3 regions of the Mesorhizobium sp. EU05-FHT14A09 genome follow, and region 3 is predicted to be linked to each of the others. Evidence: predicted binding sites of a transcription regulator. Region 3 holds the regulator's gene; each other region holds the start of a gene.

Region 1 (10,199 bases), on a different contig from region 3:
CTGCGTGTTCAGGTTGATCGCCACGTCGCCGGCGAAGGTAACGTGGCGCTGCTCGCCAGTGGCCGTACGATAGTCTGCTCGCATTTCCGCGAGCGACGGCCACAGTCCGAGTGGCGGATTGGTGACGCCGTAGGCGAACGCGGCGGCAAGGGCCGCGACACCGCCGCCCAACGCTGCGCGACGCGTCATTGTCTTTTCCCGGGTTCGCTGTCGCAACGCTTTCAGCCGGTCGGGGAAGCTCTCATCAGGCTTGAACAGATCCTGGCCGGTGGCGCCGGCCGCATGCCACAGATGCTTCGCCGCGACGAAGGCGGTTTCATGCCGGGGGCTTAGCGCGCGCCAGTGCTCCAGCGCTGCGACGTCCTCCGGCGTCGCATCTCCTGACGAGAGCTTTCGCAGCCAGTCGAGGGCTGCGAGTTCGATCGCGTCCAGACCGGGATGTGCCTTGCTCATGTCAATCCTGTGCCTTGCGCTGTTCCTTGCCGTCGGACGGCAGGCCGCGATTGAAGGAGATTTACCCCTAAGACGCTTCTTGACGACCTAAAGGCCACGCTCAACCCCTCAATTCTTTCATCCGCACCAGGCAATGCTGGAGCGCCAGGCCGATCTCCTTGGTGGCGAGCTGGCGGGAGATGCCGAGACAATCCGCAATCTCCTGATGGGACATGTTGCCTATCCGCGCCGCCATGAAGATTTCCCGGCGGCGCTCGGGAAGCTCGTCGACGATCGCCTTGAACGCCCTGAGGTCAGAGCGGGCCAGGACGGTTTGCTCCGGCGTCGGCGCATCGTCGGCCAGACCAAGCAGGCTATCGATCTCGATCGGCGATATGCGTTGTCGTCGTTCCGTCCGGCGATGATCCTGCGCCACGTTGAACGCGATCCGGTAGAGATAATTGTCCGGACTCTTGACGGGACCAACCGATTCCACGCGCGCCAGGCGCAACCAGGTGTCCTGCATCGCATCGCTGGCGTGATCGACCGAGCCAAGACGCTTTGCCAAACGCGCTTTGATGTCGTCATAGCGATCGAGAAACATGCGGCGCATGATGGTCAGGGCGTTCTCGGTCATGGCCGATCACACCCCCGCGTGACACCCGGCCCTTGCGGGACGATCAGGATGATGACCGGCTGCTGGAAACCGGGCGGCGGCGCATTGTTGAGCTGCACACGGCGCAAGGCCGCATCGATCTCATGATCGCTCTGCGGCGTGCCGGTGGAGCCAATGCGCCGGGACTTCACAACAGCACCATCCGGTGCGATCCAGAGCTTGGCGGTGAAGCGGTAGCGGCCCGGATGCGCACCCTGCGTATCGCAAAGAGCATCGGTAATGCCGGCCTGGATCAGTCCATAGTAACGCAGATGCTCTGGCGACGACGTTTGCCGTGCTTGCTGACTGGCCGGCACCGGCACCAGCACGAAAGTCTTGCCGGTGACGAGTTCGGCCTTGAGGCCGGTGCCGACGAGGAGCTTGTTCAGCGCCTCGTCCGGCGCAAATACGCCTCGCACCTCGCTGGAGAGACGGCCGGATGCAAGGTTCGCGTCGTAGAGCACGTCGTGTCCGGTGGCATTGCCATAGCGGCTGATTGCGGCACCGAGCGGCTGGATCGGAATATTGAGTTCGACCTGCTCGTTCGCCAGCTTTGTTTGCGCAGGGGCTGGATCGACCATTGCGGCCACACTTGCCGCGACCAGTGCGCATGCTCCAAGAACCGACCAAGGTGACGACCGCCTTACAGCCGGCGCCGCCGCACGCATCAGCCTCGCACAGTCTGGTTTAGCGTCGGCTACTGCCGATCGAAGCATCGCAACTGTCCCCGCTCGTGCAGATTAGGACAGTGATCAGCCTCGAAGCGCCACGAGCTGCCCGCCGCCGGCAAAAATTGCGCGCCAGCGCACGCCCCAAACGGACGCTTTGGTCAGGCTAGTGAGGCAATGTTACCGTTTGACGACAGGCTGCCGCTTGCCCAGCCTATGGCCGCTTCGGCGATGTCGAGCGGAACTGCTCGCGCCGCTCGCGAAATCCACCAGCATCCCGTATCAAATCCCTCATTTCCTATGACGATACTTTTGAAAATGGGGGCAACACTATGGGGAAGGTCCGTCAGAACGCACGAAAGGCCGTCCGCGGCAGCCACCTCGCCCTGCCAGGAAGGCAGGATCATTTTCGTTCTGAAAGCATCTCGCGTGTTAGCGTCGCCAAGGATTTTTCGACAGCAGGAAGACTGCCGTTCTGGGCCGCGACCTGAGCCCCTTCCAACATAAACGTAATTTTTGCCGCGGCAGTATTCGGATCGGACAAGCCTGCCTTCCTGCACAAGGCCTTCAACCGCTCAACCTGATCCAGCTTGTGGTGCCGGATCTTCTGGCGCAACGGATGCTCCGGGTCCGGGACTTCTGCGATGGTGTTCACAAATGGACATCCCCGATGGGAAATGGCGGGGAGCCCTTCCAATACATGGTTTACCCATTTCCGGAGCTGGGCATGCGGATCGTCTGGATGAAGACGTTCGATCTCGTCCAGGACCCCGCGATATTTCGCAATCGTCGCGGTCAACCAATCATCAACAAGCACATCCCTCGAAGAGAAGTGGCGATAGACCCCCATCTTCGTAGTCTCCGCCGCCACGGCGATCGCATCGACCGAAACGTGTTGAATTCCCCTTTCATCGAAAAGCCGGAAGGCCGCTTCGATAATGCGTTGCCGTAGTGGCTGCTTCTTCATTGTGGACACCATTTCGATTCCAGCTCTATTGACAATAGATACCACGCGGTATCATTGATACCAATGGGTATCATTTTGGAGTTTTGCAATGGAACTGCGTGACTATGTGTCTTACGACGCGCTCGGTCTGGCCGAGCTGATTGGCAAGCGAGCTGTCACTGCCGATGAGGTGATCAATGCGGGCCACCGGGCGGTAGAGCGCGTCAATTCTGCGATCAACGCTGTTGTCGAGACGTGGACCGACGAAGTTCCAGCCTGCTCGCAAGACCAAAAGAGTGGCGAGCAGTTTGCGGGCGTTCCGTTTCTCGTCAAGGATCTTGGCATCACCCGCGCCGGTCGGCCCAATGAGCTGGGCAGTCGTCTTGCCAAGGGCCTCGTTGCGGCTTCCGACTCGACTTTAATGTCCCGCTTCCGTGAAGCGGGTCTTGTCCCGATCGGCAGAACCACCACACCGGAGTTCGCGATCAGCACGACAACGGAAGGTGTCGCTACCGGCGCTACGCGTAATCCATGGGCGCTGGAGCGTAGCGCTGGCGGATCGAGTGGCGGGGCTGGCGCCGCCGTCGCGGCAGGTATCGTCCCTCTAGCTCATGCAACTGATGGCGGCGGCAGCATCCGCGTTCCCGCATCCGTCAACGGCCTGTTTGGGCTGAAACCTACACGAGGCCGCGTGTCCAATGGACCTGCTGTCGATGAAGTCTGGAGCGGCCTTGCAGTCCAGCTCGGTGTTAGCCGAACGGTCAGAGACAGCGCTGCACTGCTGGATGCTGTCCAAGGCGGGGGCGTTGGCGAACCTTACTACACTGCGGCACCGCAGGGGAGCTTCCTGTCTAAAGTCGAGCAAGATCCTGGCAGGCTCAAGATCGGTTTCATGCCAAACCCCTTGAACGGAGTTCGTACCTCCGCTCCTGTTGCGGCTGCGTTGGGAGGTGTAGCGCAGCTGTGCCAGCAACTTGGTCATGATGTCGAGGATGTGACGCTCGACGTTGGTGTCTCCTGGGAGGCCTTTGTGTTCGCCAATACCCAACTCTTTACGGTGAACACCACAGCCTGGATCGATGCCGTTTCTGCCGCCGTGGGCCGTGGTGCGACAGCCGATTATCTCGAACCCGCGACCATGGCCGTCTACACATATGGGCGCAAGGTCAGCGGCCTGGACCTTCTCGGTGCGCTTGATGTCAGGAACAGGGTCGCGCGGGCAATCGGCGCATATTTTGAAACGTTTGACATCTTGTTGACACCCACCCTGCCGCAATTGCCATCGTTGATTGGCACTTACAATCAAGGGCAGAGCGAACTCGACGGGCCAGGTTGGGTCGACAAGGTATTCAGCAATTCGCCCTTCACGGCTCTGGCAAATGTATCCGGTATCCCCGCCATGTCGGTACCGCTGTCGACCGATCCTGTGACCGGCTTGCCTGTCGGGTCGCAATTTTTTGCCGGGTTTGGCCGCGAGGACTTGTTGTTCAGCCTGGCAGGTCAGCTTGAGCGCGCACAGCCGTGGATAGACCGACGGCCAACCGTTTGGGCGGGTGCCTGACCAGCGATGGCAGCGCCGCAAGAGTGATCCAATTGCAATGGCCGTGAACCTTGAGTTGCATCCGTCCAGTTTTTCGCGAAGCTTCAAAACGGCTCCTCAGGACTTCGCGGTAGTTGCAACAAATCCCGCGAACGAGCCCTGCCAATTTTACGGAGCGCTATCAGATGTTTTCTCTTCGCCATGGACGACCCGATGATCTACCCACCATCTACCGGCTGGAGCGATTGTACATCGAGACTATGGAGCCACTGCAATTGCAGAAATGGCTCTCCGCTCTTGAGCAACATTTAAAACAGTGGGTGGATGATCTCCCCCGGACAATCACGGCAGAAGAACTTGATCAACCCCTCGGTTATTTATTCTGGGAACGAGAAGGCGACACAGCGATACTCGCTTCCATCAACGTTGACCCTGGCTACAGACGGAGGGGAATAGCAGCTGCCCTCCTTGTCAGGTTTGAACATGAAGCAGCGGTGGCTGGGTGCCTTGATTTGGAGTTGGGCTGCCTGCCGCAGAATCCCGCTCGCCGCTTATATGAGTCTTTAGGATACATTTATGATCGGGAGGAAACGCCCTATGTGGTCCTGCGCAAGAAAATCCTTGCGCCCAAATAAGGATCATCAACCGCGATTATCTCTGTTTAGACGAGATGACGGGTCACATTGACAACAACGGATAGAATAGACGCGAACCTCACTTGGTTTAGAGATCGTCATCCAGTTCTTCGTCTACCAACAAACGGCTGGGCTGGGATGATACGCAGCGACACGGGGTAAGAAAAATAATCCTTACCAATCAACGGTGTCATACGATTTTGACACGGAGCGAGATGGTCTGAAACGACCTTAATTCACTCCCACTCGATTGTTCTAAACCCAGCTAGGCCATTGATCTAGCTGGGTTTTTTATCGTCTCCCGCACCGAAAGCCGACCCTCGGGCCGTCAAAATCTTACGGTGTTGATTTTAAAGGGAAAATCGCACGAAAATATTTTTGTGCGGTTTCGGTATCTATCGAGGACGATCGCCTTTCAGGACCCATTTTCGGTGACGCGGATGGGTCTCGCTGAGAACCAAGAAAGTACCGTCAAGAACTCATAGCATAGTGCGCGATGCGACGCGACCCACCGCAGCATCGTCATCCAAGCGTCATCCCTCCATCTGGCGACCAGACAACAACATCGCGCGGCCGCCCTCGGAAAGGCTCGCCCAGCAGGGCCAATCCGTCGCGAAAAAGCGCATACTGGTAAGAATCGTCGGCGTCGGCCCTGGCAATGCGATCTCCCGCGGAGAGCGCAAAGCCTGTCGGCTCGACAGTTGGCAGCCTCATCGTTGCCGGCAGCGCCGTCCCTCGATCGCGGATCGCATTGCTCAGTGCATTTAAGAATTCGGCTCCCGCCTTCTCCTCGATTACGAACCAGCCGAAGTCAGAACCAGGGTGATGCGATGGCGACAATTGTGCGCGCCAAGCAAGTCGCCACCACTCAGGATGATCGAAGAAATCCTCGATCCACCATGATGGCCCGCCTGGCCGCAAAAGCCATCGCGGCGCCGCCAAATAGGTTCGACCCGCATAGCCAAATCGAAGAAACGGAACGTCATGTCGCTCCGGAGCTGGGGAATCTGGCAAGCGGATCCAGTCGATCCAATTCGTTACCTCCGGCGCGCCCATCAAGAGAAAGTTCGAGCGATGGGTCGCAAGAGCCATCGGCGCCGGCGTGCCTTCGGGTATCGCGCCTCCCTGCGGGTCACTTGGCGGTAGAGTTCGTTTTCGTGGCTTCGAGATCCGCGTCTCCGATACGGCCAGGAAGCTCCCCGCTACCGTCGGCTTCGCGCCGAATGCAATCGAATAGCCATGGATGACCTCACCGAACGGCGACGGCTTCGCGACAAAGGGCTTTACCTGCTTGATGTATTTTCTCTTCGCCGCATTCGCTATCTTGGCAGCGCTCGCATCTTTGGCGAACGAACCGTGCGCCTCAGCGAGCACAACACCGTGGCCGGACGCGTTGCCACCTTCGTAAATGAAATCCGCATGAGGATCGAGCGACGACGAGAGGCACGCTGCGTTCGCTCGCCATGCGTAGCCGAGAGCATCCATGTAGAGGTGGGCAATGCCGGCGCCGACCTTGGCCGCAAACTGCGACCCGGCGGTATCCGCGAGGAATTTGAAATGAGATTCGAGCGCAAAGGCCGATCCATCCTGGAGCAAAGTCTCCAGTTCGATCAGTGCGCTTTGCTGCAATCCGTCGAGTAGGGCAACGGGTGCATCATCCCAAGTCGTCGCCGTCCTGGCGATGGCGGCGGCCAAGGCAATCGAGTTGAAAGACAGGGCCGACTGCGTCGGCGGCGCCACAAAATACGGCGAAACCGGGCTTGGTACGTGGCCGTGCTTCGTATGCTTGGTCAAAGCAATCAGCTTGGTCGACGTCCCCAGTCCGGCTGTCGACACAGGCCCGCTCATTCCTTGAACTCCGCAGGCTGCGCGGCGGTGCCGGCATGGTTCAGCGGGGGCTCCAGCGCCGTCAGCAGATCTTCGAAGTCCAACCCACCCCCCTCATGCAGGCTCGGAGCGCCTGCCGCCATCAATTCCGGATCCAAACGTGGTTACGATGATGGGCCAAGTAAGGCCGATGCTCATCGCGCAACGGCAGCCTCGGCGCTTTACCTAAGGACAGGGCTTCAAGCGCAGCACCCTCCAAAAAAGCAGAAGTCAAAACCAATCCATCGTCATCAAATGTCACCAGCCCGGCATCGAATGCAGCGTCCCACAGGGCGGACAGCAGAAGTCCGTTATGCACGTCGAGTCGCTGCGCGTCGCTCGTGCAATCGGACCATGGGATCATGTGCGAGGCCCTCAGCAGCGCAGGACTTGAAATTCCACTCAACGGGCAGGTTCCGTTCCAGTATTCCATCAGGGCATCGCGAAAGATGTTCTGTCCGATCCTGAATTTTTGTGCGCGTTCCCCTTCAGTCTCGCCGAGAGACGCCACGGCGCTTTCGAATTTCTCAAGAGGAAAGTTGGGCAAGCTAACTGACAGGCGGTACACCGCTTGGACTCCGGTATGCAGCTCATCACGCGTGGCAAATATGAAGGCCCCTGCATGACCTTTGGCCCAGGGAGTTGCAGCTTGAGCGTCCAACGCTCGCACCACTCCTGGCAACATCAAGGACAGAAAGAACGGACCGGAGGCGCTCGCGGCGGCCAGTCCGATCTCTCCCGGCGCACTGGCTGATCGGAAAAAGATCCATCCACCGGCCTCTTCAGGACCAATGCGGTAGCCATGCTCGTTCGCGGCGTCGCGCAGCTCAGAGAGAAGGACGAATGGATAAGCTGCAAGACGCCCTTCCGTGCTGGTCATAGGTCGACCCCGAGCAAGCGCTGCGCGGGCGGATCGCCATGTAATTTTAGCTGCAGGTACGGACGTTCCCTGAACTCGGTTGGAGGCGCCGTTGTTGTCGTTACGATGTACTGAAACAGTGGCTTTCCGCCGACACGCTCTAAGTCCTGAACGATATCAAAGAGCCGTCCATAAATTGACAAGCCAAGGTCGGCCTCACGCGGGCTGTCGTGAAGCAGAAATGAAGGCACACGCGTCGCGCCTTCGATACTCACGCACATCGCAGCGAGGTCGAAAGCCAGAACCTTCAGAGAGTCGATCGCGGCTGTCCTGCGGTCGCCTCCCATGTCTACCGAGAGATCAAGCCCATTCCCGCTAAGGGTGATCCGCCCCTTTGCGTCGTGGCCGACCAACCGCCGGACGATGGGGTCGAACTTCTCGCTCATGCGTCCGAAAACGCGTGCTTGTTTGTCACGAAACGCGCCTAGCCGCTCCCTCTCGGTCTCGAGTTTTGTACCCAATTCGCGCAGACGCTTGATACCCGCCTCCTGCGTCTCGAAGAGTTCGGCAAGGCGCTCAACATCATCCTGGAGCCTGCGGGCGCCGTACCAAGTGGACTCTCGGGCATCGCGGGCTTTCTCGATGTTCGTGACGTGATCGACGGATCGATCAAAGCGCTGCTTGGCCAGAGCAATCTGGGGCAAGAGCTGCGTCTGCTCTTGCCGCAGATCCCCAACTCGCTTCGCTTGGGCGTCGTGATCCGCCTGTCGTTGATTCCAACGCTGCCGGCAGGCGTCTGCATCAGGAATTTTGTGCGAGAGCTTGCATCCCTCTGCTAAGGCCCGGTCGATGGGGACTTCACATATTGGGCAGATCGGGCTTTCGGCCTCGACTTTCGAATAGGAAAGTCCCGGCAACTCCCCGCGTATCATCGCCAATGTGCGTTCTTCAGCGGGTATCAGAGCGCTGATCCGGATACGTTCGCCGTCGAGGCGCGCCCATTCATTTCTCGCGGACTCTCGTTGCTCGCGTGCTGCGACGAGCTCAGCGTCGCCGCCAGTTGGAACCTTGCTTGCCGATGCCAAGCGCGCGCTGGCGGACCTGCGCATGACGTCAATGAGCAATGGCATCTCGGGGAGCGACTGACTCTCAAGGTCGAGACCCGTAACGAGCCGCGTTTGCGTGCGTTCGATTTCCCACCGGCGATGGCCAATCTCTTGGTCCAGGACCCGGCGCTGTTCGCTGAGGCTATTCACTTCACCACGCGTGGCTTGTTCCTCAGGCGTGATCGCCATCAGAAATGAACGGAGCGCCTCAAGCCTTGGTCCCTTCTCCTGCCCGCTGGCGGGCATTGGTGAGTCGGAGTCCGACGTCGGCGACCGCCAGTCCAGGACATCGTCAAATCGACACTCCTGGTCCCGCGTGAGCCAAGCGAGCGCGATCGGCCAAATCGCTCCGCTCGCCTGCGGGCGAACCAACTGGGCAAGGGCAGTAGTAATGATTTGCTGGTCTATCGCTTCGATGAACGGCTCCATTCCCGTTGAAGCGCCTTCACCAGCGGCGATCTCGTCGAGATTTCCACCCGGAACAGCCATATGTCTGCGGCGCAGGCCGAGCGGGCGCACGATTGCCCAGCAGACTCCATCAAGCACGACCTCGGCACCTACGATACCATTCAGGAATGCAGTGCCGATCCGATCACGCTGTGGCTCGGTGGCGAAGCGATCCTCGCCAAGGCAATAGCGGATAAGCCGGCAGAAAAGCGTTTTGCCACTACCATGCCCGACGGCATTTGTTTGACCCGCCAAAGCGGCATCATCTGCTCCATCAGGTGACCAAACGATGTTCAGGCCGGGGCGAAGCTCGATGTCCCGCACCTTCTCCCCACCGGGCTCTTTCCATATGACAAGTCGTCGAACCCAAAGCCGCGGCCCTTCCGACCCTTCAGCGGGGCTTACCGTCAGAAGCTGCGGGTCGAGAAGGTCAGGCTGCTGCGGCATTGATCACCCACTGCTGTATGTCAGCGGGCAGCGAATCCACCGCCGCGTCTAGGTTGATGTTCTCCAGAGCACCGAACACGAAGCCTGCACGACCGTCAGGCCATCCGGAAGTGTCGATGGCGTCCAAACCGGGGCCAGATGCCCATGTCCCGTGCTGGAGATCCTCAACCAGTCGTCCGTTGCCGCGGTGGTTTCGCAGAGCGGCGCCCCACGCTGTGTTGTTCCTCGCGACGAATGTCGCGACATTGCCGGCAAGGGGATTGGCTTCCGCCCCTACCAGGCGCTGCCATTCCGCCGCCTTGGCAGTCGACAGGAGCGGAGCAAGTAGGCGCGGCTCGATGGCGAAAGCGGCGACAAGACGTACATCACGGATTGGCTTAGGACCGCCCATTGTCTTTAGAATCGCAGCCAAGACGGCGCCAACATCGCCTGGCTGCGATTGCGCCGTCCGAGCCCAGGCGTTGTCGGGTAAGGTATCTACAAGCAGCCTTGCACGAGATGTTCGAAGCTCGATCGGATTCGCCACTAAATGCGCATTAGACAGCCGATCGTAGGCGTCAAGCACGAGACGCTGAGTACGAAATTCGTTAAAGCAACG
Region 2 (10,199 bases), on a different contig from region 3:
ACGCGGCATTGGCTCGGGCTCCGGCAAGACTGCTGGCCGCGGCGTGAAGGGTCAGAAGGCCCGTTCCGGCGTTGCCATCAACGGCTTCGAGGGTGGCCAGATGCCGCTCTACCGCCGTCTGCCGAAGCGCGGCTTCAACAACATCTTCGCCAAGAGCTTTGCGACTGTGTCGCTCGCCCGTATCCAGACGGCGATCGATGCCAAGAAGCTCGACGCCAAGGAGACCGTGACCGGTGAGGCACTCGTCAAGGCTGGCGTGATCCGCCGTCTCAAGGACGGCGTGCGCGTTCTGTCCGACGGCGAACTCAAGGCCAAGCTCACCTTCGACGTGGCAGGCGCCTCCAAGGCAGCCATCGAGAAGATCGAGAAGGCCGGCGGCTCCGTAAAGCTGCCTGAAAAGGCAGCAGCCGAGTAAACATGTTTTGACAAGCGGCCGCGTCTTGACGCGGCCGCTTGCATCTTGACACCGCCGAGCCTATGTCCGGTGCTCGGTGATAGGCGTTGCCCGAAGCGGGCGCTCCCGCGTCATCTGGCGGAGAAATTTCCATGGCTTCGGCTGCTGAACAACTAGCATCCAATCTCAATTTTGCGGCCTTCGCCAAGGCCGAGGATCTCAAGAAGCGCATCTGGTTTACGATCGGCGCTCTCCTCGTTTATCGCCTTGGCACTTATATCCCGCTTCCAGGTATCGATCCGGCCGCGTTCTCGCAGGCTTTCCAGTCGCAGTCGAAGGGCGTGCTGGGCATGTTCAACATGTTCGCCGGCGGTGCCGTGCAGCGCATGGCGATTTTCGCGCTGGGCATCATGCCCTACATCTCCGCCTCCATCATCATGCAGCTGATGACGTCGGTCATTCCGTCGCTCGAAGCACTGAAGAAGGAAGGCGAGCAGGGGCGCAAAGTCATCAACCAGTACACCCGCTACGGCACCGTGCTGCTTGCCATCGTGCAAGCTTACGGCATTTCGGCGGGGCTTGAGAACGGCAACGGCATTGTTACCGATCCGGGCATGTTCTTCCGCATCTCCACCGTCATTACGCTGGTGGGCGGCACTATGTTCCTGATGTGGCTGGGCGAACAGATCACGGCCCGCGGCATCGGCAACGGTATTTCGCTGATCATCTTCGCCGGTATCGTGGCCGGGTTGCCAAGCGCCATTTCCGGCACGCTGGAACTCGGCCGTACCGGCGCGCTGTCAACTCCGCTGATCCTGGCCATCATCATCCTGGCCGTCGTGGTTATCGCGCTGATCGTGTTCTTTGAGCGCGCCCAGCGCCGGCTTCTGATCCAGTATCCGAAGCGCCAGGTCGGCAATCGCATGTTCCAGGGCGACACTTCGCATCTGCCGCTCAAGCTGAACACGTCGGGCGTCATCCCGCCGATCTTCGCTTCCTCGCTGCTGCTCCTGCCGGCAACCGTCGCAGGTTTCTCGAGCACGACCAACCTGCCTGCGTGGGCGAACACCGTGCTGGCGTCGCTCGGTCACGGACAGCCGCTGTATATGGCGTTCTATGCGGCGATGATCGTATTCTTCGCGTTCTTCTACACGGCGATCGTCTTCAATCCGAAGGATACCGCCGACCAGCTGAAGAAGCATTCCGGCTTCATCCCTGGCTATCGCCCGGGTGAGCGTACTGCCGAATACATCGACTATGTGCTTACCCGCATAACGGTGATCGGTGCCATCTACCTGGTCGTCATCTGCTTGATGCCTGAGTTCCTGATTTCGGCCACTGGCGTACCGTTCTACCTTGGTGGCACTTCGCTTCTGATCGTTGTCAGTGTAACGCTCGACACCGTTGCGCAGATTCAGGGTCACCTGATCGCGCATCAGTACGAGGGTCTGATCAAGAAGTCGAAGCTGCGCGGAGGTAAGAGGGGTAGATGAGGTTGATATTGCTTGGCCCGCCTGGTGCGGGCAAGGGGACGCAGGCGCAGCGACTGGTTGAAAAACACGGCATTCCGCAGCTCTCCACCGGAGACATGCTGCGTGCCGCGGTCAAGGCGGAAACACCGGTAGGCCTCAAGGCAAAGGCTGTCATGGATGCCGGTGAACTGGTATCCGACGCCATCGTCAATGCGATCGTTGCCGAGCGGATCGACCAGGACGATTGCGCCAGGGGGTTCATCCTCGACGGCTATCCGCGCACATTGGCGCAGGCCGATGCGGTGGAAGCAATGCTGGCAGAGCGCAAGCTCAAGCTGGATGTCGTCATCGAACTCGTCGTGGACGACAAGGTGCTGGTTGGTCGAATCGTCAAGCGCGCGCAGGAAGCGGCGGCAGCCGGTCAGCCGGTGCGCAAGGACGACAACCCGGAAGTCTTCGAAGAGCGCCTGCGCGAGTACTACAAGAAGACCGCGCCGCTTATCGGTTACTACCACGCCAAGGGCATGCTCAAGGGTGTCGACGGCATGGCAGACATTGATGCCGTGACTGGGCAGATCGAGACGCTTCTGGCAGCTGCTGTCCGGAAATGAACAATTAAGCTTGACTAGGCCGGGCTGCTGGAGTATGGCGGCCCGTCTCCCTATCAGGCATGAGCTTTGCTTGTCCGTGAGGACAAGGCAGCCGCTTTGAACAGGAACTCCCGCATGGGCCGGCCTCCACCGGACGCGGGTTCACGCAAAGCGCCGGTTCGACCCAGTCGTCCGGCCCAAATGGAGAAAGAGAAGACATGGCTCGTATAGCCGGCGTAAACATTCCGACCAACAAGCGCGTCGTTATCGCGCTTCAGTACATTCACGGCATCGGCAAGAAGTTCGCCCAGGAAATCGTCGACAAGGTCGGCATCCCGGCCGAGCGCCGCGTCAACCAGTTGACCGACGCCGAAGTGCTGCAGATCCGCGAGACGATCGACCGCGACTATCAGGTCGAAGGCGATCTGCGCCGCGAAGTTTCGATGAACATCAAGCGTCTGATGGACCTTGGCTGCTATCGCGGCCTGCGTCACCGTCGTTCGCTGCCGGTGCGCGGTCAGCGCACGCACACCAACGCCCGCACCCGCAAGGGTCCGGCGAAGGCGATCGCCGGCAAGAAGAAGTAATTTGGCGGCAGTCGCCAGTAGGCAATGGGCAGTCGGATAACACGACTGCCTACCGCCGAAGTCCGACAGCCTCCAGGTGTAGCCGCTGGCATTACGGCGGTGTAGAGATCAACTGAAAGGACTACCATGGCCAAGGAAGCCGCACGCGTCCGTCGCCGCGAACGCAAGAACATCTCGTCGGGTGTCGCTCACGTCAACTCGACCTTCAACAACACCATGATCACCATTTCCGACGCCCAGGGTAACGCGATTGCCTGGTCGTCGGCTGGCGCCCAGGGCTTCAAGGGTTCGCGCAAGTCGACCCCGTTCGCTGCCCAGATGGCCGCCGAAGACGTCGCTAAGAAGGCGCAGGAACACGGCATGCGCATGCTCGAGGTCGAGGTTTGCGGTCCGGGTTCGGGTCGTGAATCGGCGCTCCGCGCGCTGCAGGCCGCCGGCTTCACCATCACCTCGATTCGTGACGTGACGCCGATCCCGCACAATGGCTGCCGTCCGCGCAAGAAGCGTCGCGTCTAACAGCTTTTCGAATACCATCGGGAACGCCTCGTGCGTTCCCGAATGGTTTCCAGGTCGCCCGCCACGATTGGATGGTGGTGGGGAAACGGAAGGGTAGAAAATGATCCAGAAGAACTGGCAGGAACTGATCAAGCCCAACAAGATCGACTTCTCGTCGAAGGGCAAGACGCTGACGACGCTGGTCGCAGAACCGCTGGAACGCGGTTTCGGCCTGACTTTGGGCAATGCGCTGCGTCGCGTGCTGCTCTCGTCGCTGCGTGGTGCGGCTGTTACAGCCGTGCAGATCGACGGCGTGCTGCATGAATTCTCGTCCATCGGCGGTGTTCGCGAGGACGTGACCGACATCGTGCTGAACATCAAGGAAATCGCCATCAAGATGGAAGGCGATGGCCCCAAGCGCATGGTCGTGCGCAAGCAGGGTCCGGGTGCCGTCACTGCTGGTGACATCCAGACCGTTGGTGACGTCGAGATCCTGAACCCCGACCATGTCATCTGCACCCTCGACGAGGGCGCGGAGATCCGCATGGAGTTCACCGTCGACACCGGCAAGGGTTATGTGCCGGCTGAGCGCAACCGCGCCGAAGACGCGCCGATCGGTCTCATCCCGGTCGACTCGCTCTACTCGCCGGTCAAGAAGGTCTCCTACAAGGTCGAGAACACCCGCCACGGCGAAGAGCTCGACAAGGACAAGCTGACCATGACTCTGGAGACCGACGGTTCGGTCACCGGTGAGGACGCCGTGGCTTTCGCCGCCCGCATCCTGCAGGATCAGCTCTCGCTGTTCGTCAACTTCGACGAGCCGCAGAAGGAAGTCGCGGCCGAGGCCGTTACCGAACTTGCTTTCAATCCGTCGCTCCTCAAGAAGGTCGACGAGCTGGAGCTGTCGGTGCGTTCGGCCAACTGCCTGAAGAACGACAACATCGTCTACATCGGCGATCTCATCCAGAAGACGGAAGCGGAAATGCTTCGCACGCCGAACTTCGGCCGCAAGTCCCTGAACGAGATCAAGGAAGTTCTGGCTGCTATGGGCCTGCACCTCGGTATGGAAGTGCCGGACTGGCCGCCGGAAAACATCGAAGACCTCGCAAAACGTTACGAAGACCAATATTGAGCATGAAGTTCCAAGGATCGGCGGCGTGAGCCGCTCGATCCGACGGTCATGCGGAAAATCATCAGAGGCCGTGGCCTCTTGAACAACTGAAGAAGGAAAAGAGCCATGCGCCACGGTTTTAAAGGCCGTCGCTTCGCCCGCAGCGTAAGCCACCGCAAGTCGATGTTCGCCAACCTCGCCGTGTCTCTGATCGAGCACGAGCAGATCGTCACCACGCTGCCGAAGGCGAAGGACCTGCGTCCGATCGTCGAGAAGCTTGTGACGCTCGGCAAGCGCGGCGACCTGCACGCTCGTCGTCAGGTCATCGCCCAGATCGGCAACGAGCCGGTCGTGAAGCGCCTGTTCGACACGATCGCGCCGCGTTACGCGCAGCGCAACGGCGGCTATCTGCGCATCATGAAGGCGGGCTTCCGCAAGGGCGACAACGCTGCCATGGCGGTCATCGAGTTCGTTGACCGCGACACCTCGGCCAAGGGCGCTGCCGACCGCGCTCGCGTCGAAAGCGAAGCGACAGAGACCGAAGCAGCTTAAGCCGTTCGGACTTGCTGAACGACATTCAGGGACCCCTCGTGGGTCCCTTTTTGTTTTGGACTAGGCATCACTTGCGGTTAGCGCATCAGCCCGAAAATCCGCTTTTCATCGGAGGACAGGGGACGATCGTCCAGCCATTGCCTGGCTGTCATCTGCCGGTCATGGCTTTCCAACAAAACGGGTGAGGGGGCGGGTCTCGGGGCCCTATCACCGTTTTGAAGGATGGATGACCATGAACAATCTCATCAGGCGTTCGTTGCTGGCTACGGCAGCGCTTTCCGCACTTCTTGTTTCCGGAACCGTCTACGGACAGGGCGCAGCCGATGCCTATCTTCAGCGTGCCGCCAAGGGCGACATCACTCAGCAAGGCGGCGCACGGCGTTTGACCGGCGAAGCCACTGCAGAGCTGCAGAAGTATATCCAGGGCGGCGATGTGAAGAATGTCATCCTGCTCATCGGCGACGGCATGGGCGATTCCGAGATCACCGTGGCACGTAACGTTGCCGAGGGCGCTGGCGGCTTCTTCAAGGGTATCGACGCGCTGCCGGTCACTGGCCAGTACACGCACTATGCGCTCGACAAGAAGAGCGGCAAGCCGAGCTATGTCACCGATTCCGCTGCTTCCGGATCTGCCTGGGCAACGGGCACCAAGACCTACAACGGCGCCATCTCCGTCGACATCCACGAAAAGCCGCACAAGACGCTCATCGAATTGGCGAAAGTTGCAGGCATCGGCACTGGGAATGTTTCGACCGCCGAGATTCAGGATGCTACTCCCGCCGTGCAGATTGCTCATGTCACGCAGCGCAAATGCTACGGACCGGCCGCTACCGCCGAAAAGTGCCCGACCAACGCGCTGGAGAACGGTGGCCTTGGTTCGATTTCCGAGCAACTGCTGAACACCCGCGCCGATGTTGTGCTGGGTGGTGGCGCCAAGAGCTTTGGCGAGACGGCCAAGGCCGGAGACTGGAAGGACAAGACCTTGCTTGACCAAGCCAAGGAACGTGGCTTCCAGGTCGTGAGCAATGCCGATGAACTCAAGGCACTGACAGCAGCCAACAACGACAAGCCGGTGCTCGGCCTGTTCTCGGAAGGCAACATGCCGGTGCGCTGGAAGGGCCCGAAGGCCACTCACCATGGCAACATCGATCAGCCCGTGGTGACCTGCGAGCCGAACAGCGAACGCGCCGCCACGGTGCCGACGCTGGCCGCGATGACGACCAAGGCTATCGAGTTGCTGAAGACCAATGAAAAGGGCTTCTTCCTGCAGATCGAGGGTGCTTCGATCGACAAGCAGGACCATGCCGCCAATCCTTGCGGCCAGATCGGCGAGACGGTTGATCTCGACGAAGCCGTGCAGGTTGCGCTCGACTTCGCCAAGACCGACGGCAAGACGCTGGTCATCGTCACTGCTGATCATGCCCACACCAGCCAGATCATCCCGAACGAGACCAAGTCCACCGGCCTCACCCAGGCACTGAACACCAAGGACGGCACGGTTCTCACCATCAACTACGGCACTTCGGAAGACGAGAACGATCAGGAACATACCGGCGCGCAGCTGCGCGTCGCGGCTTATGGTCCGCATGCAGCTAACTTCGCCGGCCTGACCGACCAGACCGACATGTTCTTCACCATTCGCGATGCGTTGAAGCTGGCTGACTGATGAACCTGGCTCTTCCCCGCTTCAAGGGAAGGGCGCGTGCCTGATCGCGGGATGCGAAATTGCGCCTGCGCAAATTTTCAGAACGAAATGATTTCGATTTCAAACGCTGGCGGCTTTCATGACGAAAGCCGCCAGTTTTTGCTTGTCGCCAAGTTGTTTCGGCCAGCTCTGGCCCTTCCTCGAGACGACGGTGCAGGCGTAGACGACAGTTCCCGACCCGGAAATTAGCAGAAGAGGACGGTGTTGGAATCCGCTTCCATGCTTCCTACTTTGTCGGAAACACTCTAGCCTCGCGCCCAATCAGAATCGTTAGCCAAGGCCTGCCATGCGCTGTCCCTATTGCCAATCCGAAGACACGCAGGTGAAGGATTCGCGTCCAGCCGAAGACGGCGCCGCCATCCGCCGGCGTCGCGTTTGCCCGGATTGCGGCGGCCGCTTCACGACTTTCGAACGCGTGCAGTTGCGTGACCTCGTCGTGGTCAAAAAGTCTGGCCGCAAGGTGCCGTTCGATCGCGACAAGCTTGCCCGCTCCGTCGAGACGGCGGTGCGCAAGCGTAATGTCGATCCCGACCGCATCGAACGCGCCGTCACCGGCATCGTGCGGCAGTTGGAAAGCTCCGGCGAGACTGAAATCCCCTCTGCGGAAGTCGGGCGACTGGTGATGGACGCGCTGAAGTCGCTGGACGATGTCGCTTACGTCCGCTTCGCTTCGGTCTATCGCAACTTCCGTGAAGCCAAGGATTTCCACGAGGTCCTCGGCGAACTGAAGGGCGACGAGGACGCTGGATAAGCCGTGACTTCGCATCCAGAACAGCAGGCTCTCGACCGCCGTTTCATGGCTGCAGCGATTCGGCTGTCGCGGCGCAACCTTGGCCGCACCGCCACCAACCCTTCCGTCGGCACCATCATCGTGCGTGACGACGGCGCTGGTCCGATGATCGTCGGTACCGGCGTGACCGCGGTTGGTGGACGTCCGCATGCCGAAACCGAGGCTCTGGCCGAAGCAGGTCCGCTGGCCAAAGGTGCGACCGCCTATGTGACGCTTGAACCGTGTGCCCATCACGGCCGAACGCCACCCTGTGCCAACGCGCTGGTTTCCGCCGGCATCAAGCGGGTGGTCGGTTCTGCCAGCGATCCAGATCCGCGTGTATCGGGCAAGGGTTACGCCATCCTGCGCGACGCCGGTGTCGAGGTGATCGAACGCGTGCTGGCCGAGGAGGCCGGTGAGCAGATGGCCGGCTACCTGATCCGCTCTCTCAGGAAGCGCCCGGAAGTGATTCTGAAACTTGCCCTTTCGGCGGATGGCATGGTCGGCCGCAAGGGCGCTGGGCAGGTTTCCATCACGGGTGATGCCGCGCGCCGCGAAGTCCATCTGATCCGCGCCGAGGCGGATGCGGTTTTGATCGGCATAGGCACGGCCCTGGAGGACAATCCCGCCTTGACCGTTCGCTTGCCCGGCCTGGAAGCGCGTTCGCCGGCCCGCATCGTGCTCGACCGCCACATCCGGTTGCCGGAGACGGCCAAGCTGGTAGCTGACGTTGACCGCGTACCGCTCTACATTGCAGCCTGTGCCGAAGCCGATCCTCAGCGCAAGGCTGCGTTGGAGCGGCGTGGCGTACGTTTTATCGGCACCGAAACGATCGATGGTCGCATCGCGCTGCCGGAATTGATGGAAGACCTGGCGGCGCTCGGTATGGCGAGTGTGCTGGTCGAAGGTGGTGCCGAAGTCGCGGGGGCTTTTCTGGAAGACGGCCTGGTTGACCGCATTGTCCTCTTCACCGGACCGGAGGCCATCGGGCAGGGCGGCATCGTATCGCCTATCGATGCCAGCAGCATTCCTGCCGGCTTCCGCAAATTGCGCGAGACCAGCTTCGGCGAGGATCGTTGCGCAGAATGGGTAAGGGACTTTCTCTGATGTTCACTGGCATCGTCACCGACATTGGTACCGTGGCCGCGGTTGCGCCGCGCAAGGAGGGTGTCGGTTTGCGCATCGATACCGCTTATGATCCCGCGACCATCGATATCGGTGCCTCGATCTCATGCGGCGGCGTTTGCCTGACAGTGACGGCGTTGCCCGAGCAGGGCTCAAACGCGCGCTGGTTCGAGGTCGAAGCTTGGGAGGAGGCGCTGAGGCTGACCACGGCATCCGACTGGAAGGCCGGTACCCGCATCAATCTGGAGCGGGCTTTAAAGATCGGCGACGAACTCGGTGGTCATATCGTGTCCGGCCATGTTGACGGCACGGCTTTGGTCGTGGCGCGTCAGGACGAGGGCGACGCGGTGCGTTTCACGCTCGAGGCGCCGCGTGAACTGGCCAGGTTCATTGCTCCCAAGGGATCGGTGGCGTTGGACGGCACGTCGCTTACCGTCAACAAGGTCGAGGGCACGCGTTTCGACGTGCTTTTAATCCATCATTCGTTGCAGGTGACGACCTGGGCGGATCGGCAGGTGGGCGATCGTATCAACATCGAAATCGACACCATGGCACGCTACGCGGCGCGTCTGGCGGAAGCGGCGAAAGAGGGGCTCTGAGGGCATCCAATCTCTTTCTTACCAAAGGGAGCGCCATGTCTGAGTTTCAATTCGAAGCCCAGATAATTCACTGGCGAGGGCCATCGCCATTTTTCTTTGCCCCGGTGCCTCCACATTGCGGTGAAGAAATACGGCAAATGGCGAAGTTCGTGACTTATGGCTGGGGGATGATCCCGGTCGAGGCCACGATCCGTGATTTCACGTTCTCCACTTCATTGTTCCCAAAGGACGACGGTTATTTTCTGCCGTTGAAAGACAAAGTGAGGCGAACACTCGAGCTGACCGCAGGCGACATGATTTCAGTCGTAATGACAGTTCGACCAGCACGCAGTTAGGTTGCCCAGAACCTGGATGTTCCCGCGCATTGTATTGGGCGCCAGTTGTCCTGGCGCCTCGCAGATCATGGTTTGGGAATGGTACCGGCCAGCACGTGTGAATAAGCCGTAGCGTCGATGTTTCCGCCCGATATGACACACACCACATTGCTTTTGATCCGGTCGCTGGCCAGTGCAACCGCCAGCGAGGCGGCGCCGGCGCCTTCCGCCACTACTTTTCCTTTCGAAAACAGCAACCGCATCGCATCCGTTATCTGATCGAGACTGACGGTGACCGCGCCGTCGATCAGCTGGCTGACGACCGGCCAGAGTTGCGGCACCAGCGACGGTCCGCCGATGCTCTTCACGAAGGACGGTCTTGTCTCGATTTCGACGATATGGCCAGCGGCGAGCGCGGCAGTGACCGGGGCGGCATTCTCATCCTCGGCGGCAATGATCCTTGCCTGCGGACGCAGTGCCTTGATC
Region 3 (10,199 bases):
TGGTGGCCTTCGTCGCCAATTATCCCGCAACCCCGTTCGATCCAGCGACGGCACTTCCGGTGCAGATCTACATGTGGGCCAACGAAGCCGAACGCGCGTTCGTGGAACGCATGTCCGGTGCAATCATCATCCTTCTGGTCTTCCTGATGGCCATGAACATCACAGCGATCGTGCTCAGGCGCCGCTTCGAACGGCGCTGGTAGAAAGGGAGCCTGATATGAATATCATGACGGAAAAGACCCTCGAACAGGCAGTGAGCAGCCAGATGAGCGCCCAGACCAACGAAGTCATCAAGATGCGCGGCGACAAGGTCACCGTGCACTACGGCGATAAGCAGGCGCTCTTCGACGTCAATCTCGACATCCGCCTCAACCAGGTGACGGCGCTGATCGGCCCCTCGGGCTGCGGCAAGTCAACTTTCCTGCGCTGCCTCAACCGCATGAACGATACGATCGACGCGGCCAAGGTTGGTGGCAAGATCACGCTCGACAGCGAAGACATCTACGATCCGAAAATCGATGTGGTGGAGCTGCGTGCCCGCGTCGGCATGGTGTTCCAGAAGCCCAATCCATTCCCGAAGTCGATCTATGAGAACGTCGCCTACGGGCCGCGTATCCATGGCCTTGCCAAGAACAAGGCGGATATGGATCGCATCGTGGAGTCCAGCCTGCAGAAAGCGGCGATCTGGAACGAGGTGAAGGATCGCCTCGCTGAGCCCGGCACCGGCCTTTCCGGTGGCCAGCAGCAGCGCCTATGCATCGCGCGTGCCATCGCAGTGTCGCCGGAAGTCATCCTGATGGACGAGCCGTGCTCGGCGCTCGATCCGATCGCGACCGCGAAGGTCGAGGAACTGATCGACGAACTGCGCCAGAACTATACGATCGTCATCGTGACGCACTCGATGCAGCAGGCCGCTCGCGTCTCGCAGCGCACGGCGATGTTCCATCTCGGCTATCTGGTCGAAGAGGGCGCTACCGACAAGATGTTCACCAACCCCGACGACAAGCGCACGCAGGACTACATCACCGGCCGCTTCGGCTGAGTGAGCGATTGCTGCCGAGGAAAAAAGGACACAAGATATGGGCGAACATACCGTTGCGTCGTTCGACGAAGAGCTCGGACAGATCAGCAGGCTCATCAGCGACATGGGTGAATTGGCCAGTTCGATGGTTGAAAGCTCCACCAAGGCGCTGCTCAAGTCAGACAATGGACTTGCCCAACGTGTCGTCTCGGACGACGCGATCATGGACGCGCGCCAGCGTGAGCTGGACAGCAAGGCGATCACGCTGATCGCCAAGCGCCAGCCCATGGCACAGGATCTGCGCGCCGTGGTCGGCGCCATCCGCATGGCAGGGGACCTGGAGCGCATCGGCGATCTGGCCAAGAACATTGCCAAACGTGTCGGAGCGGTCGGGCAGGGCGCCACGCCGCGCGATCTTTCGCATTCGATCGATTCCATGGCGCATCTGGTGCTCAACCAGGTAGACGGCGTCGTGGAGAAATATGCGGCGAAAGACGCAGAGGGTCTCGCCCAGCTGAGAGCAGACGATGAGAAGATCGATGTCAAATATACGTCGGTCTTTCGCGAACTGCTGACCTATATGATGGAAGATCCCCGCAACATCACGGCCTGCACGCATCTGCTGTTTTGCGCCAAGAACCTCGAGCGTATCGGCGACCACGTCACCAATATCGCCGAAAACGCCTTCTACGTGCTGACGGGCGAGCAGTTGCCGCCCAATAGGCCGAAGCTCGACGAGACGGCTGCCGCCGTTCCGGCGGCCTGATCACAGGACGGACGGCAAGATGATCGCGCCGCGCGTCATGGTGGTAGAGGACGAGGAGCCGCTGGGCGTTCTCCTCCGCTACAATCTGGAATCCGAGGGCTACCAGGTCGAAGTGGTCGCCAGAGGTGACGAAGCCGAAATCCGGCTTCAGGAAAACGTACCGGATCTGCTGGTGCTCGACTGGATGGTGCCGGCGGTCTCCGGCATCGAACTCTGTCGTCGGCTGCGCATGCGGCCGGAAACCGAGCGTCTGCCGGTCATCATGCTGACGGCGCGCGGCGAGGAGAGTGACCGTGTGCGCGGCCTCTCCACCGGTGCGGACGACTATCTGGTCAAGCCGTTCTCGATGCCGGAGTTCATGGCACGCGTGAAGGCGCTGCTGCGCCGGGCGAAGCCGGAGGTGCTGTCTTCCGTGCTCAAGGTCGGCGACATCGTGCTCGACCGCGAGTCGCACCGGGTGTATCGCAAGAAGAGCGAGATCCGCCTCGGGCCGACGGAGTTCCGGCTGCTGGAATTCATGATGCGTCACCCCGGCCGGGTCTTCTCGCGCAGCCAGCTGCTCGACAATGTCTGGGGCGAGACGATCTACATCGATGAACGCACGGTGGACGTACATGTCGGTCGCCTGCGCAAGGCGGTCAACAACGGCCGCATGCCGGATGTGATCCGTACCATCCGCGGCTCGGGCTATGCCATCCGCGAGGATTAGCGCATGACCCCGAAAGTCGGAATCGATTTTCGGAAAGGCAGGGTGGCATGCGCCGGCCGTCATGCGCCGGACAAAAGAGTTGGAGCGTCCTTTGTGCGTCCACTAGGACGCGCGGCGCTTTAGAGCGTTTCTGTTTTTACGGAAGCGCTGAAACGCTCTAATTCTTTGTTTTTGCGCAATTCCGGACGGAAAACCGCTACACACTTTTCCTGGAATTGCTTTAACCGGCGGGCTCAGGCTTCCACAAGCTGAGGCGCCGAAGCTGTCGGGCCACCAAGCGCGAAGATCTCCTGATCAATGAAGGTCAACGCGCGCATGGCGCAGCCTTCGCGGATCAGCATCTGCTCGTTCGGCTCGATGTTGAACACGATCGAATTCGAATGCTGTCCGCCGGCAGTCTGAGCAATTGCGCGCCGCAGGGCCGGCTCAATCAGGTCGAAAGCTGTCGCCCCGATACCGACAAAGGTCACAGGTGCCGGATCGATGACGGCGAAAAGCGAACCGAGGCTATAGCCGAGAGCCGTGCCTGCCCGTTCATAGGCTTCGCGTTCCGGACCATCGCCCGCCCGCGCTTTTTCAGCCAGCATCCGCATTTCGTCGTCGGGAATATCCGCGGCAGGTTCGGTGTTCTCGTCCAGTCCCCGGGCGTTTCGCCAGATCGCGTAGTTGCCGGCATAGGCTTCGACGCAGCCATGGCGACCGCAGCGACACAATGCGCCATTCGGCCGGTGGATCATGTGTCCGAACTCGCCGCCGGACGACTGGGTGCCGATGAACAATTCGCCATTGAGCACGATGCCCATGCCGATACCGTGCGAAAGCACAACGGCAATGAAGTCGTCGCGGTAACGGTCCGTGCCGCGCCAGCGAAGAGCGACAGCCATCATGTTGCAGTCATTCTCGACGATAACAGGAATGCCGAAAGCGTTTTCCAGGATATCGGCGAAAGGAATCTCTCCATGTGGGGTGATCGGCGTCCACAACATGGTGCGCGCGTGTGAATCCGCCGTACCTTGAACGGCAAAGGCGATGCGCAGCACCTGATGGTTCTTAAGACTCTGGTCGTCGAGCCGCCGCCTGACGATTTCGACGCACTCGCCGATCAGCGCCTCTCGCGGCAGAGACAGAGTGTCCAGACGGCGTGTTTCCTCGGCCAGCACCTTGCCGGAATAGTCGACGGCTGCCGCCGTCACCAGGTTAAGCGACAGAACGACCGTCAGGACGGCCGCAGCGTTTGGGTCGAGTTGCAGTCCCACCTGTGGACGGCCACGTTTCGATGCCGTCGGTTCGCTGCGGCCTTCGCGCAGGATGCCTTCCGCTATGAGGTCGGATGAAATCGTCGAGATGGTCGAATGGCTGAGGCCAGTGATGGCGGTGATTTCGGTGCGGGAAGGCTCGCCGGAGCGACGCACGGCGGCAATCACCATTGCGCGGTTCCTGCGGCGCAAATCGTCGTGACGGATCCCGACAGTCATGTTCTTGCCGTTCCTCCCCCGCCGGCTTCGCGAGCGTTGAAGCCGTTGCGTCCGGTGGCTGTTCCGGATGCGCATCCATCGTGCATAGGTCGATGCGGGAACGAATGCAAAACCCGTTTCGCTTTCATTGTTTCGACGGAGCGCTCCTCCACAGATAGTGGCAGAACATGCAGCTCTCGTCATCATTATTTCGTGCTTCGAAAAAAATACTGTCAACGGCTTGAATCCCGTTGACAGAAAGCCATACCTGCGCGATTATTTTTTCGAAGCTCGAAAAAAAGCTTCTCCAACGGCCAACGCACACAAAAAGCGCGCCTTTGGGCGCGGGGAGGAAAAAATGAGGAAATTCACGGCCGCCATTCTGGCGGGTGCCGCCATGACGCTCGCGCTTTCGGCTGTCGCCGAGGCGAAAGACAAGGTCATTGGCGTGTCCTGGTCCAATTTCCAGGAAGAGCGCTGGAAGACCGACGAAGCCGCCATGAAGAAGGCGATCGAGGCCGCCGGCGACAAGTATATTTCCGCCGACGCGCAATCGAATCCGGGCAAGCAGCTCACCGACGTCGAAAGCCTGATCTCGCAGGGCGCCAACGCGCTCGTCATCCTGGCGCAGGACACCTCCGCCATTGGTCCGGCAGTGCAGAAGGCCGTCGACGAAGGCATTCCCGTCATCGCCTACGACCGTCTTATCGAAAACAAGGACGTCTTCTACCTGACCTTCGACAACAAGGAGGTCGGTCGCCTGCAGGCGAAGGGCGTGTTCGATGTGAAGCCGGAAGGCAATTACGTCTTCATCAAAGGTTCCAGCACAGATCCGAACGCCGATTTCTTGTTTTCGGGCGCAATGGAAGTGCTGAAGGCTGCCATCGATGCCGGCAAGATCAAGAATGTCGGCGAGGCCTACACCGATGGCTGGCTGCCGGCGAATGCCCAGAAGAACATGGAGCAGTTCCTGACCGCCAACGACAACAAGGTCGATGCCGTGGTGGCCGCGAATGACGGCACTGCCGGTGGTGCGATCGCTGCTTTGGCGGCGCAAGGTCTTGCCGGTTCGGTTCCGGTCTCCGGCCAGGATGGCGACCATGCCGCGCTGAACCGCATCGCGCTCGGCACGCAGACTGTTTCGGTGTTCAAGGATGCCCGCGACCTCGGCAAGAATGCCGCTGAAATCGCGGCGCAGCTCGCCGATGGCAAGAAGACGACCGACATCGCCAAGGTCACCGACTTCACCACTCCCGGCGGCAACAGCGTCAAGTCGGTGTTCCTGACACCGGTCGCGATCACCAAGGACAATCTCAACGTCGTCATCGACGCCGGCTGGGTCTCCAAGGATGTCGTCTGCCAGGGCGTGAAGGCCGGTTCCGTCAAGGCCTGCGACTAAGCACGTCTGCTGTAACGAAGGAGACCACGGCCTGAGTGCCGTGGTCTTTTGCAACGGCTCCCACCCCGGAGCCGACAAGTCCCTGTTAAATGGCATGCCAAAGGCGCCAAAGCGGCGCATGGTTAGAGCGTTTCGGCTCTTCGCGGAAACGCTCTAACTCTTTGTTTTTACGCAATTCCGAACGCAAGACCGCCGCGCACTTTTGCTGGAATTGTTCTAGGGAGGAATATCATGACTGATACGACCTCGAATGCGCCGGTCGATCGCGCCCGCGCAGCCGAACTGACATCACTCGGACGCTTCCTCAAGGCGACCGAACTCGACACCCGCATGCTTGGCATGGTTGCAGCCCTGCTGATCATCTGGGTCGGGTTGCACCTGCTTTCCGGCGGCCTGTTCCTGACGCCGCGCAATCTCTGGAACCTGTCGGTACAGACATCTTCCGTCGCCATCATGGCGACCGGCATGGTGCTGGTCATCGTCATGCGCAACATCGACCTGTCGGTCGGTTCTGTCGAAGGCGTGATCGGCATGGTAATGGGCGTTGCCCAGGCCGAGTTCCTGATCCGGGTGATGGGCATGCAGCTCGGCAATCCGTGGCTCTGGATCATCGCACTGGCCACCGGCATCGTGGTCGGCCTGGCAATCGGCGCGCTGCAGGGCTTCATCATCGCCTATCTGGAGGTGCCTGCCTTCATCGTCACGCTTGGCGGCCTGCTGATCTGGCGTGGCGTAGCCTGGTGGATCACCAGCGGCCGAACGGTGGCGCCGATGGATGCAACTTTTCAGCTCATGGGTGGTGGGCCGGCTGGCTCGATCGGATCGACATGGAGTTGGGTGCTCGGTCTTGTGGCATGCGCCGGGGTGGTCGCGATGCTGCTCAACGGCCGCGTGCAGCGCAAGCGCTTCAAGTTTCCCCTGCGCCCGGTCTGGGCGGAAGTCTTCCTGGCTGTCGTCTCCTGCGGGATCATCCTCGGTGCTGTGAAGATCGCCAATTCTTATCCCTGGCCCGTCGGGGTGGTGAACAAATATGCCGCCGCCAACAACATCACGGTTCCCGAGGGTGGTCTTTTCATTGCGCACGGAATCGCCATCCCAGTGCTGATGGCGATTGCAGTCGGGCTCATCATGACCTTCGTCACCAATCGTACGCGTTTCGGACGCTACGTCTTCGCCATCGGCGGCAATCCGGAAGCAGCCAATCTGGCCGGTATCAACACGCGCTGGGTGACCATGAAGGTGTTCATGATCATGGGCGTGCTGGCCGCGATCGCCGCGGCCATTTCATCGGCTCGCCTGAACGCTTCGACCAACTCGCTGGGCACGCTGGATGAATTGCTGGTGATTGCCGCAGCGGTCATCGGCGGAACCTCGCTCGCCGGCGGTTCGGGAACCATCATCGGCGCGATGCTGGGTGCCTTGCTGATGCAATCGCTGCAATCGGGCATGGTTCTGCTCGGCCTCGATACGCCGTTGCAGAACATCGTCGTGGGGCTGGTGCTGGTCGTCGCCGTCTGGCTCGACACCATGTACCGCAAGCGCGTCTAGAGCAATTCCCGCAAAAGAGTCAGAGTTTTTCGCGTTTCCGAAAAACCGGAAACGCTCCAGAAAAGGGCAGGACCATGGAACAGACCCAAACTCCGCTCGTGGAAATGAAGGACATCTCCATCGCTTTCGGCGGCATTCGCGCCGTGGATGGGGCCAGTTGCGATCTCTATCCTGGTGAAGTCGTGGCGCTGCTAGGTCACAACGGCGCCGGCAAATCGACGTTCATCAAGATCCTCTCGGGCGCTTACAAGCGCGATGCCGGCCAGATCTTCATCAACGGCCAAGAGGTTGCAATTTCCAATCCCCGCGAAGCCAAGAAATATGGCATCGAGACGATCTACCAGACGCTCGCTTTGGCCGACAATGTCGATGCCGCCGCCAATCTGTTCCTTGGCCGGGAAGTGATGACCAAATACGGCACGCTTGACGATGCGGCCATGGAGGCTGAGGCCCGCAAGGTGATGGGCCGCCTCAATCCACGCTTCCAGCGCTTCAAGGAGCCCGTGGTCAAACTGTCCGGCGGTCAGCGTCAGTCGGTGGCGATTGCCCGTGCCATCCTCTTCAATGCGCGGATCCTGATCATGGACGAACCGACGGCCGCCCTTGGCCCGCAGGAAACGGCACAGGTCGGCGAACTGGTCAAACAACTCAAGGCGGAAGGACTCGGCATCTTCCTGATCAGCCACGACATCCATGATGTGTTCGACCTGGCGGATCGTGTCTGCGTGATGAAGAACGGCCAGGTTGTCGGCACTGCCCGAACCCAGGATGTCACGAAGGATGAGGTGCTGGGCATGATCATTCTGGGCAAATGCCCGCCAGGTGCCATTCCGGGGCCCGGCGCACTCAAGGAAGCGGCTTGAACGTCCGGCCAGTCCGGGACGCTTCTGCGCCATTTGTCAGCAATGCCAGCCTGGGGGCTTGTCGCTACCAGGCTAACAAAGCATACCGCTTTCGGTTTGTTTCTCCGTAGTCTAAAAGACCACGGGGGCTCGTGCGGGCTAGCGGCTGATTTTGAAAAAGTATTTCCCGACGATTGCGTTTGTTGCCGTCGCCCTGGCCAGCCTTGTCCTGGCCGGATTCGCTTATTTTGCGTCGCGCGACGCAGCCCGAATCAAATTCGAGGCTGCGGCAGACGATGCTGTCAGCCGCATGGAAAGCCGACTCGACCTGCACATGTCGTTGCTGCGGGCGACGGAGGCATTCTTCAGCGCGCGTTCCGGTGAGGTATCGCGGGCGGAATTCGAAAATTTCTACAAGACGCTCGATGTCGACGGGAATCTCGCAGGTCTGCTTGGCCTGGGTTATCTCAAGCTGGTCAGGCCGGGTGAGGAGGCCGCCGCCGAGCAGGAGATACAGCGCAACTACGGGCTCAGCCGAACGATCGCTCCGGCCGCGGGCGTTCCCTGGCATGCGCCGGTGATGCTGCTCGAGCCGGCCGAAGAGGAAAGCAAGCGCTATCTCGGTTTCGATGTCGCTGCCGATCCAGCCTCGCGAACGGCCATGGAGCAGACCATGGCCGACAACAAGCTGCACACGAGCGGCCGGCGCATGCTCGACCCGCTGTCCAGTTGGAAAGACCAGGCGCCGGCGATGGTGACCGGGTTCGTGATATTCGCCAGGCTTGGCTCGCAGGATGCGGCGCATAGCGGGGATCCCGTGGCGGGCACGAGGGGGTTCCTCTATGCGATCTTCCGAGCGCGCGACTTGTTCGACGTCATTCTCGGCAAGGCGCCGCGACTGCCCGTCAACATCGAGGCCTACGACCAGTCGATCGATGCGAACAACCTGCTGTTTCGGTCGGAAGAACCGCCGGTGCATGGCTTCGGTCTCAAGACCGTGCGCATGATCGAGGTCGCTGGCCGGCCGTGGGCTATCGTGCTGCGGCCGACTGCCGAATTCACCGAACCGTCATCCCCTTTCGTTCCGGTGGTGCTCGGACTGTTCGGCCTGCTGCTTGCGGGCACGATCGCGATGATTGCGCGCTATCAGGAGCGGGCATTCGATGCGGCGTCGCAACTTCATGAGGCCACCGAAAAGAGCCTTCTGGAGAAGGATCTGATGCTGCAGGAGATGCGGCACCGGATCAAGAATTCCATAGCCCGGGTCCTGGCTATTTCGCGCCAGACGGCGGCGCATTCGGCCGACCTCAAGGATTTCTCCAATTCGTTCTCGGCAAGGCTTCAGTCGATGGCTGCCTCGCAGGACATGCTGACACGCTCGCGTCGCCAGCAGGCCGATCTTGGCGATCTCCTGCGTGTCGAACTCAGCCAGGTGTTTGGCAAGGACCTGCCCGACGACCTGCTTTCCGGTCCGCAGGTCATGCTGGATGAGACCATGACACAGGCTCTCGGGCTTACTTTCCATGAGCTCGCCACCAACGCGTTGAAATATGGCGAAGCCGGCAATTCGGTCGGTGCGCTGAAGGTGGATTGGAGACTGGAAGGCAAGGGACGCGAGCGGACCTTGGCATTCAACTGGATTGAAACAGGAAAGACCAAGCTGGAGGCTCCGTCCAAGACCGGTTTTGGCACGCGCCTGATCGACATGAACATCACGCGCGAGTTGCGCGGGACGATCGAGCGCGAGTTCCGCGAAGACGGTTTGCGGGTAAGGGTCCGGCTTCCCTATTCAAACTGAGATGGCCGCGGGGCGGCCTTGGCCAGACAAAAAAGAGGCCGGCAAAACCGGCCTCTTTCGTCTGAGCATTTTGTAACCACCTGGCGAGCGTTTCCGTGAAAAACGGAACCGCTCCAGTACCGCGCTGATCAGTTACAGCGACGGGTGTAGATACGACCGGTGTCCGGATCGCGATACTGGCAGTAGCCATTGCGAAGGTTGCGGACCAGCAGGCCCGAACCGGCGCCGATAGCCGCGCCGATCGCTGCGCCCTTCCAGCCGCCAACGGCGCCGCCAATGAGCGCTCCGGCCCCGGTACCTACGGAAACGTCCTGTTCGGTGGTCGTGCAAGCGCTGAGGGCAAGTACACCCACCAGAGCCAAAATAGTCTTACGCATCAATTCACTCCTCTCGCTTGAAGTCCCTCGCATTGCAGCGCGGCGTCCACTTCCAAGCGGTTCTTTAGCATGGCTAGATGGATTTTGTCTGCCCCCTCAGTCGCTTGGCTCGCAAGGTGGTCTTTTTCGAGGCAGGCGCGGGTGCGAATGGGAGCTTCAGCGAGGAGTCAAGCCAACAGGATCAAGGTCACGATCAGCGCCATCGCGCCGGCGATGACAAGCAAGACAGGTGCTGGTGTCAGGTTTCGGGATTTCGTTTCCGAGGTCGCGACCTCTTCGAAGTTG

What was found. The regulator PhoB, encoded in region 3, activates phosphate uptake and scavenging genes when phosphate is short. The targets are predictions, from matches to a motif close to TGTCATNNANCTGTCAT.
Region 1: AC3WTO_RS26450 (STN domain-containing protein) is a predicted target of PhoB. The motif match lies at 1,935-1,951, and genes of this name have one in related genera.
Region 2: phoA (alkaline phosphatase) is a predicted target of PhoB. The motif match lies at 5,348-5,364, and genes of this name have one in related genera.

What each region holds. Positions count from the first base shown of each region.
Region 1 is NZ_JBYTDF010000010.1:223,439-233,637, reverse strand. It holds gene AC3WTO_RS26460 (FecR family protein) at 1-453, opposite strand, end outside; gene AC3WTO_RS26455 (RNA polymerase sigma factor) at 554-1,069, opposite strand; gene AC3WTO_RS26450 (STN domain-containing protein) at 1,066-1,668, opposite strand; gene AC3WTO_RS26445 (TetR/AcrR family transcriptional regulator) at 2,159-2,722, opposite strand; gene AC3WTO_RS26440 (amidase) at 2,811-4,262, shown strand; gene AC3WTO_RS26435 (GNAT family N-acetyltransferase) at 4,427-4,876, shown strand; gene AC3WTO_RS26430 (hypothetical protein) at 5,399-6,724, opposite strand; gene AC3WTO_RS26425 (hypothetical protein) at 6,721-6,846, opposite strand; gene AC3WTO_RS26420 (HNH endonuclease) at 6,846-7,622, opposite strand; gene AC3WTO_RS26415 (chromosome segregation protein SMC) at 7,619-9,478, opposite strand; gene AC3WTO_RS26410 (Eco57I restriction-modification methylase domain-containing protein) at 9,585-10,199, opposite strand, start outside.
Region 2 is NZ_JBYTDF010000001.1:1,194,761-1,204,959, forward strand. It holds gene rplO (50S ribosomal protein L15) at 1-415, shown strand, start outside; gene secY (preprotein translocase subunit SecY) at 547-1,887, shown strand; gene AC3WTO_RS05660 (adenylate kinase) at 1,884-2,477, shown strand; gene rpsM (30S ribosomal protein S13) at 2,675-3,043, shown strand; gene rpsK (30S ribosomal protein S11) at 3,170-3,559, shown strand; gene AC3WTO_RS05675 (DNA-directed RNA polymerase subunit alpha) at 3,660-4,670, shown strand; gene rplQ (50S ribosomal protein L17) at 4,776-5,201, shown strand; gene phoA (alkaline phosphatase) at 5,434-6,867, shown strand; gene nrdR (transcriptional regulator NrdR) at 7,193-7,657, shown strand; gene ribD (bifunctional diaminohydroxyphosphoribosylaminopyrimidine deaminase/5-amino-6-(5-phosphoribosylamino)uracil reductase RibD) at 7,703-8,782, shown strand; gene AC3WTO_RS05700 (riboflavin synthase) at 8,782-9,399, shown strand; gene AC3WTO_RS05705 (DUF1905 domain-containing protein) at 9,435-9,734, shown strand; gene AC3WTO_RS05710 (threonine ammonia-lyase) at 9,800-10,199, opposite strand, start outside.
Region 3 is NZ_JBYTDF010000003.1:642,119-652,317, forward strand. It holds gene pstA (phosphate ABC transporter permease PstA) at 1-203, shown strand, start outside; gene pstB (phosphate ABC transporter ATP-binding protein PstB) at 218-1,042, shown strand; gene phoU (phosphate signaling complex protein PhoU) at 1,080-1,787, shown strand; gene phoB (phosphate regulon transcriptional regulator PhoB) at 1,807-2,496, shown strand; gene AC3WTO_RS14730 (ROK family protein) at 2,730-3,971, opposite strand; gene xylF (D-xylose ABC transporter substrate-binding protein) at 4,309-5,349, shown strand; gene AC3WTO_RS14740 (sugar ABC transporter permease) at 5,581-6,897, shown strand; gene AC3WTO_RS14745 (ATP-binding cassette domain-containing protein) at 6,972-7,760, shown strand; gene AC3WTO_RS14750 (CHASE domain-containing protein) at 7,912-9,537, shown strand; gene AC3WTO_RS14755 (YMGG-like glycine zipper-containing protein) at 9,666-9,914, opposite strand; gene AC3WTO_RS14760 (hypothetical protein) at 10,082-10,199, opposite strand, start outside.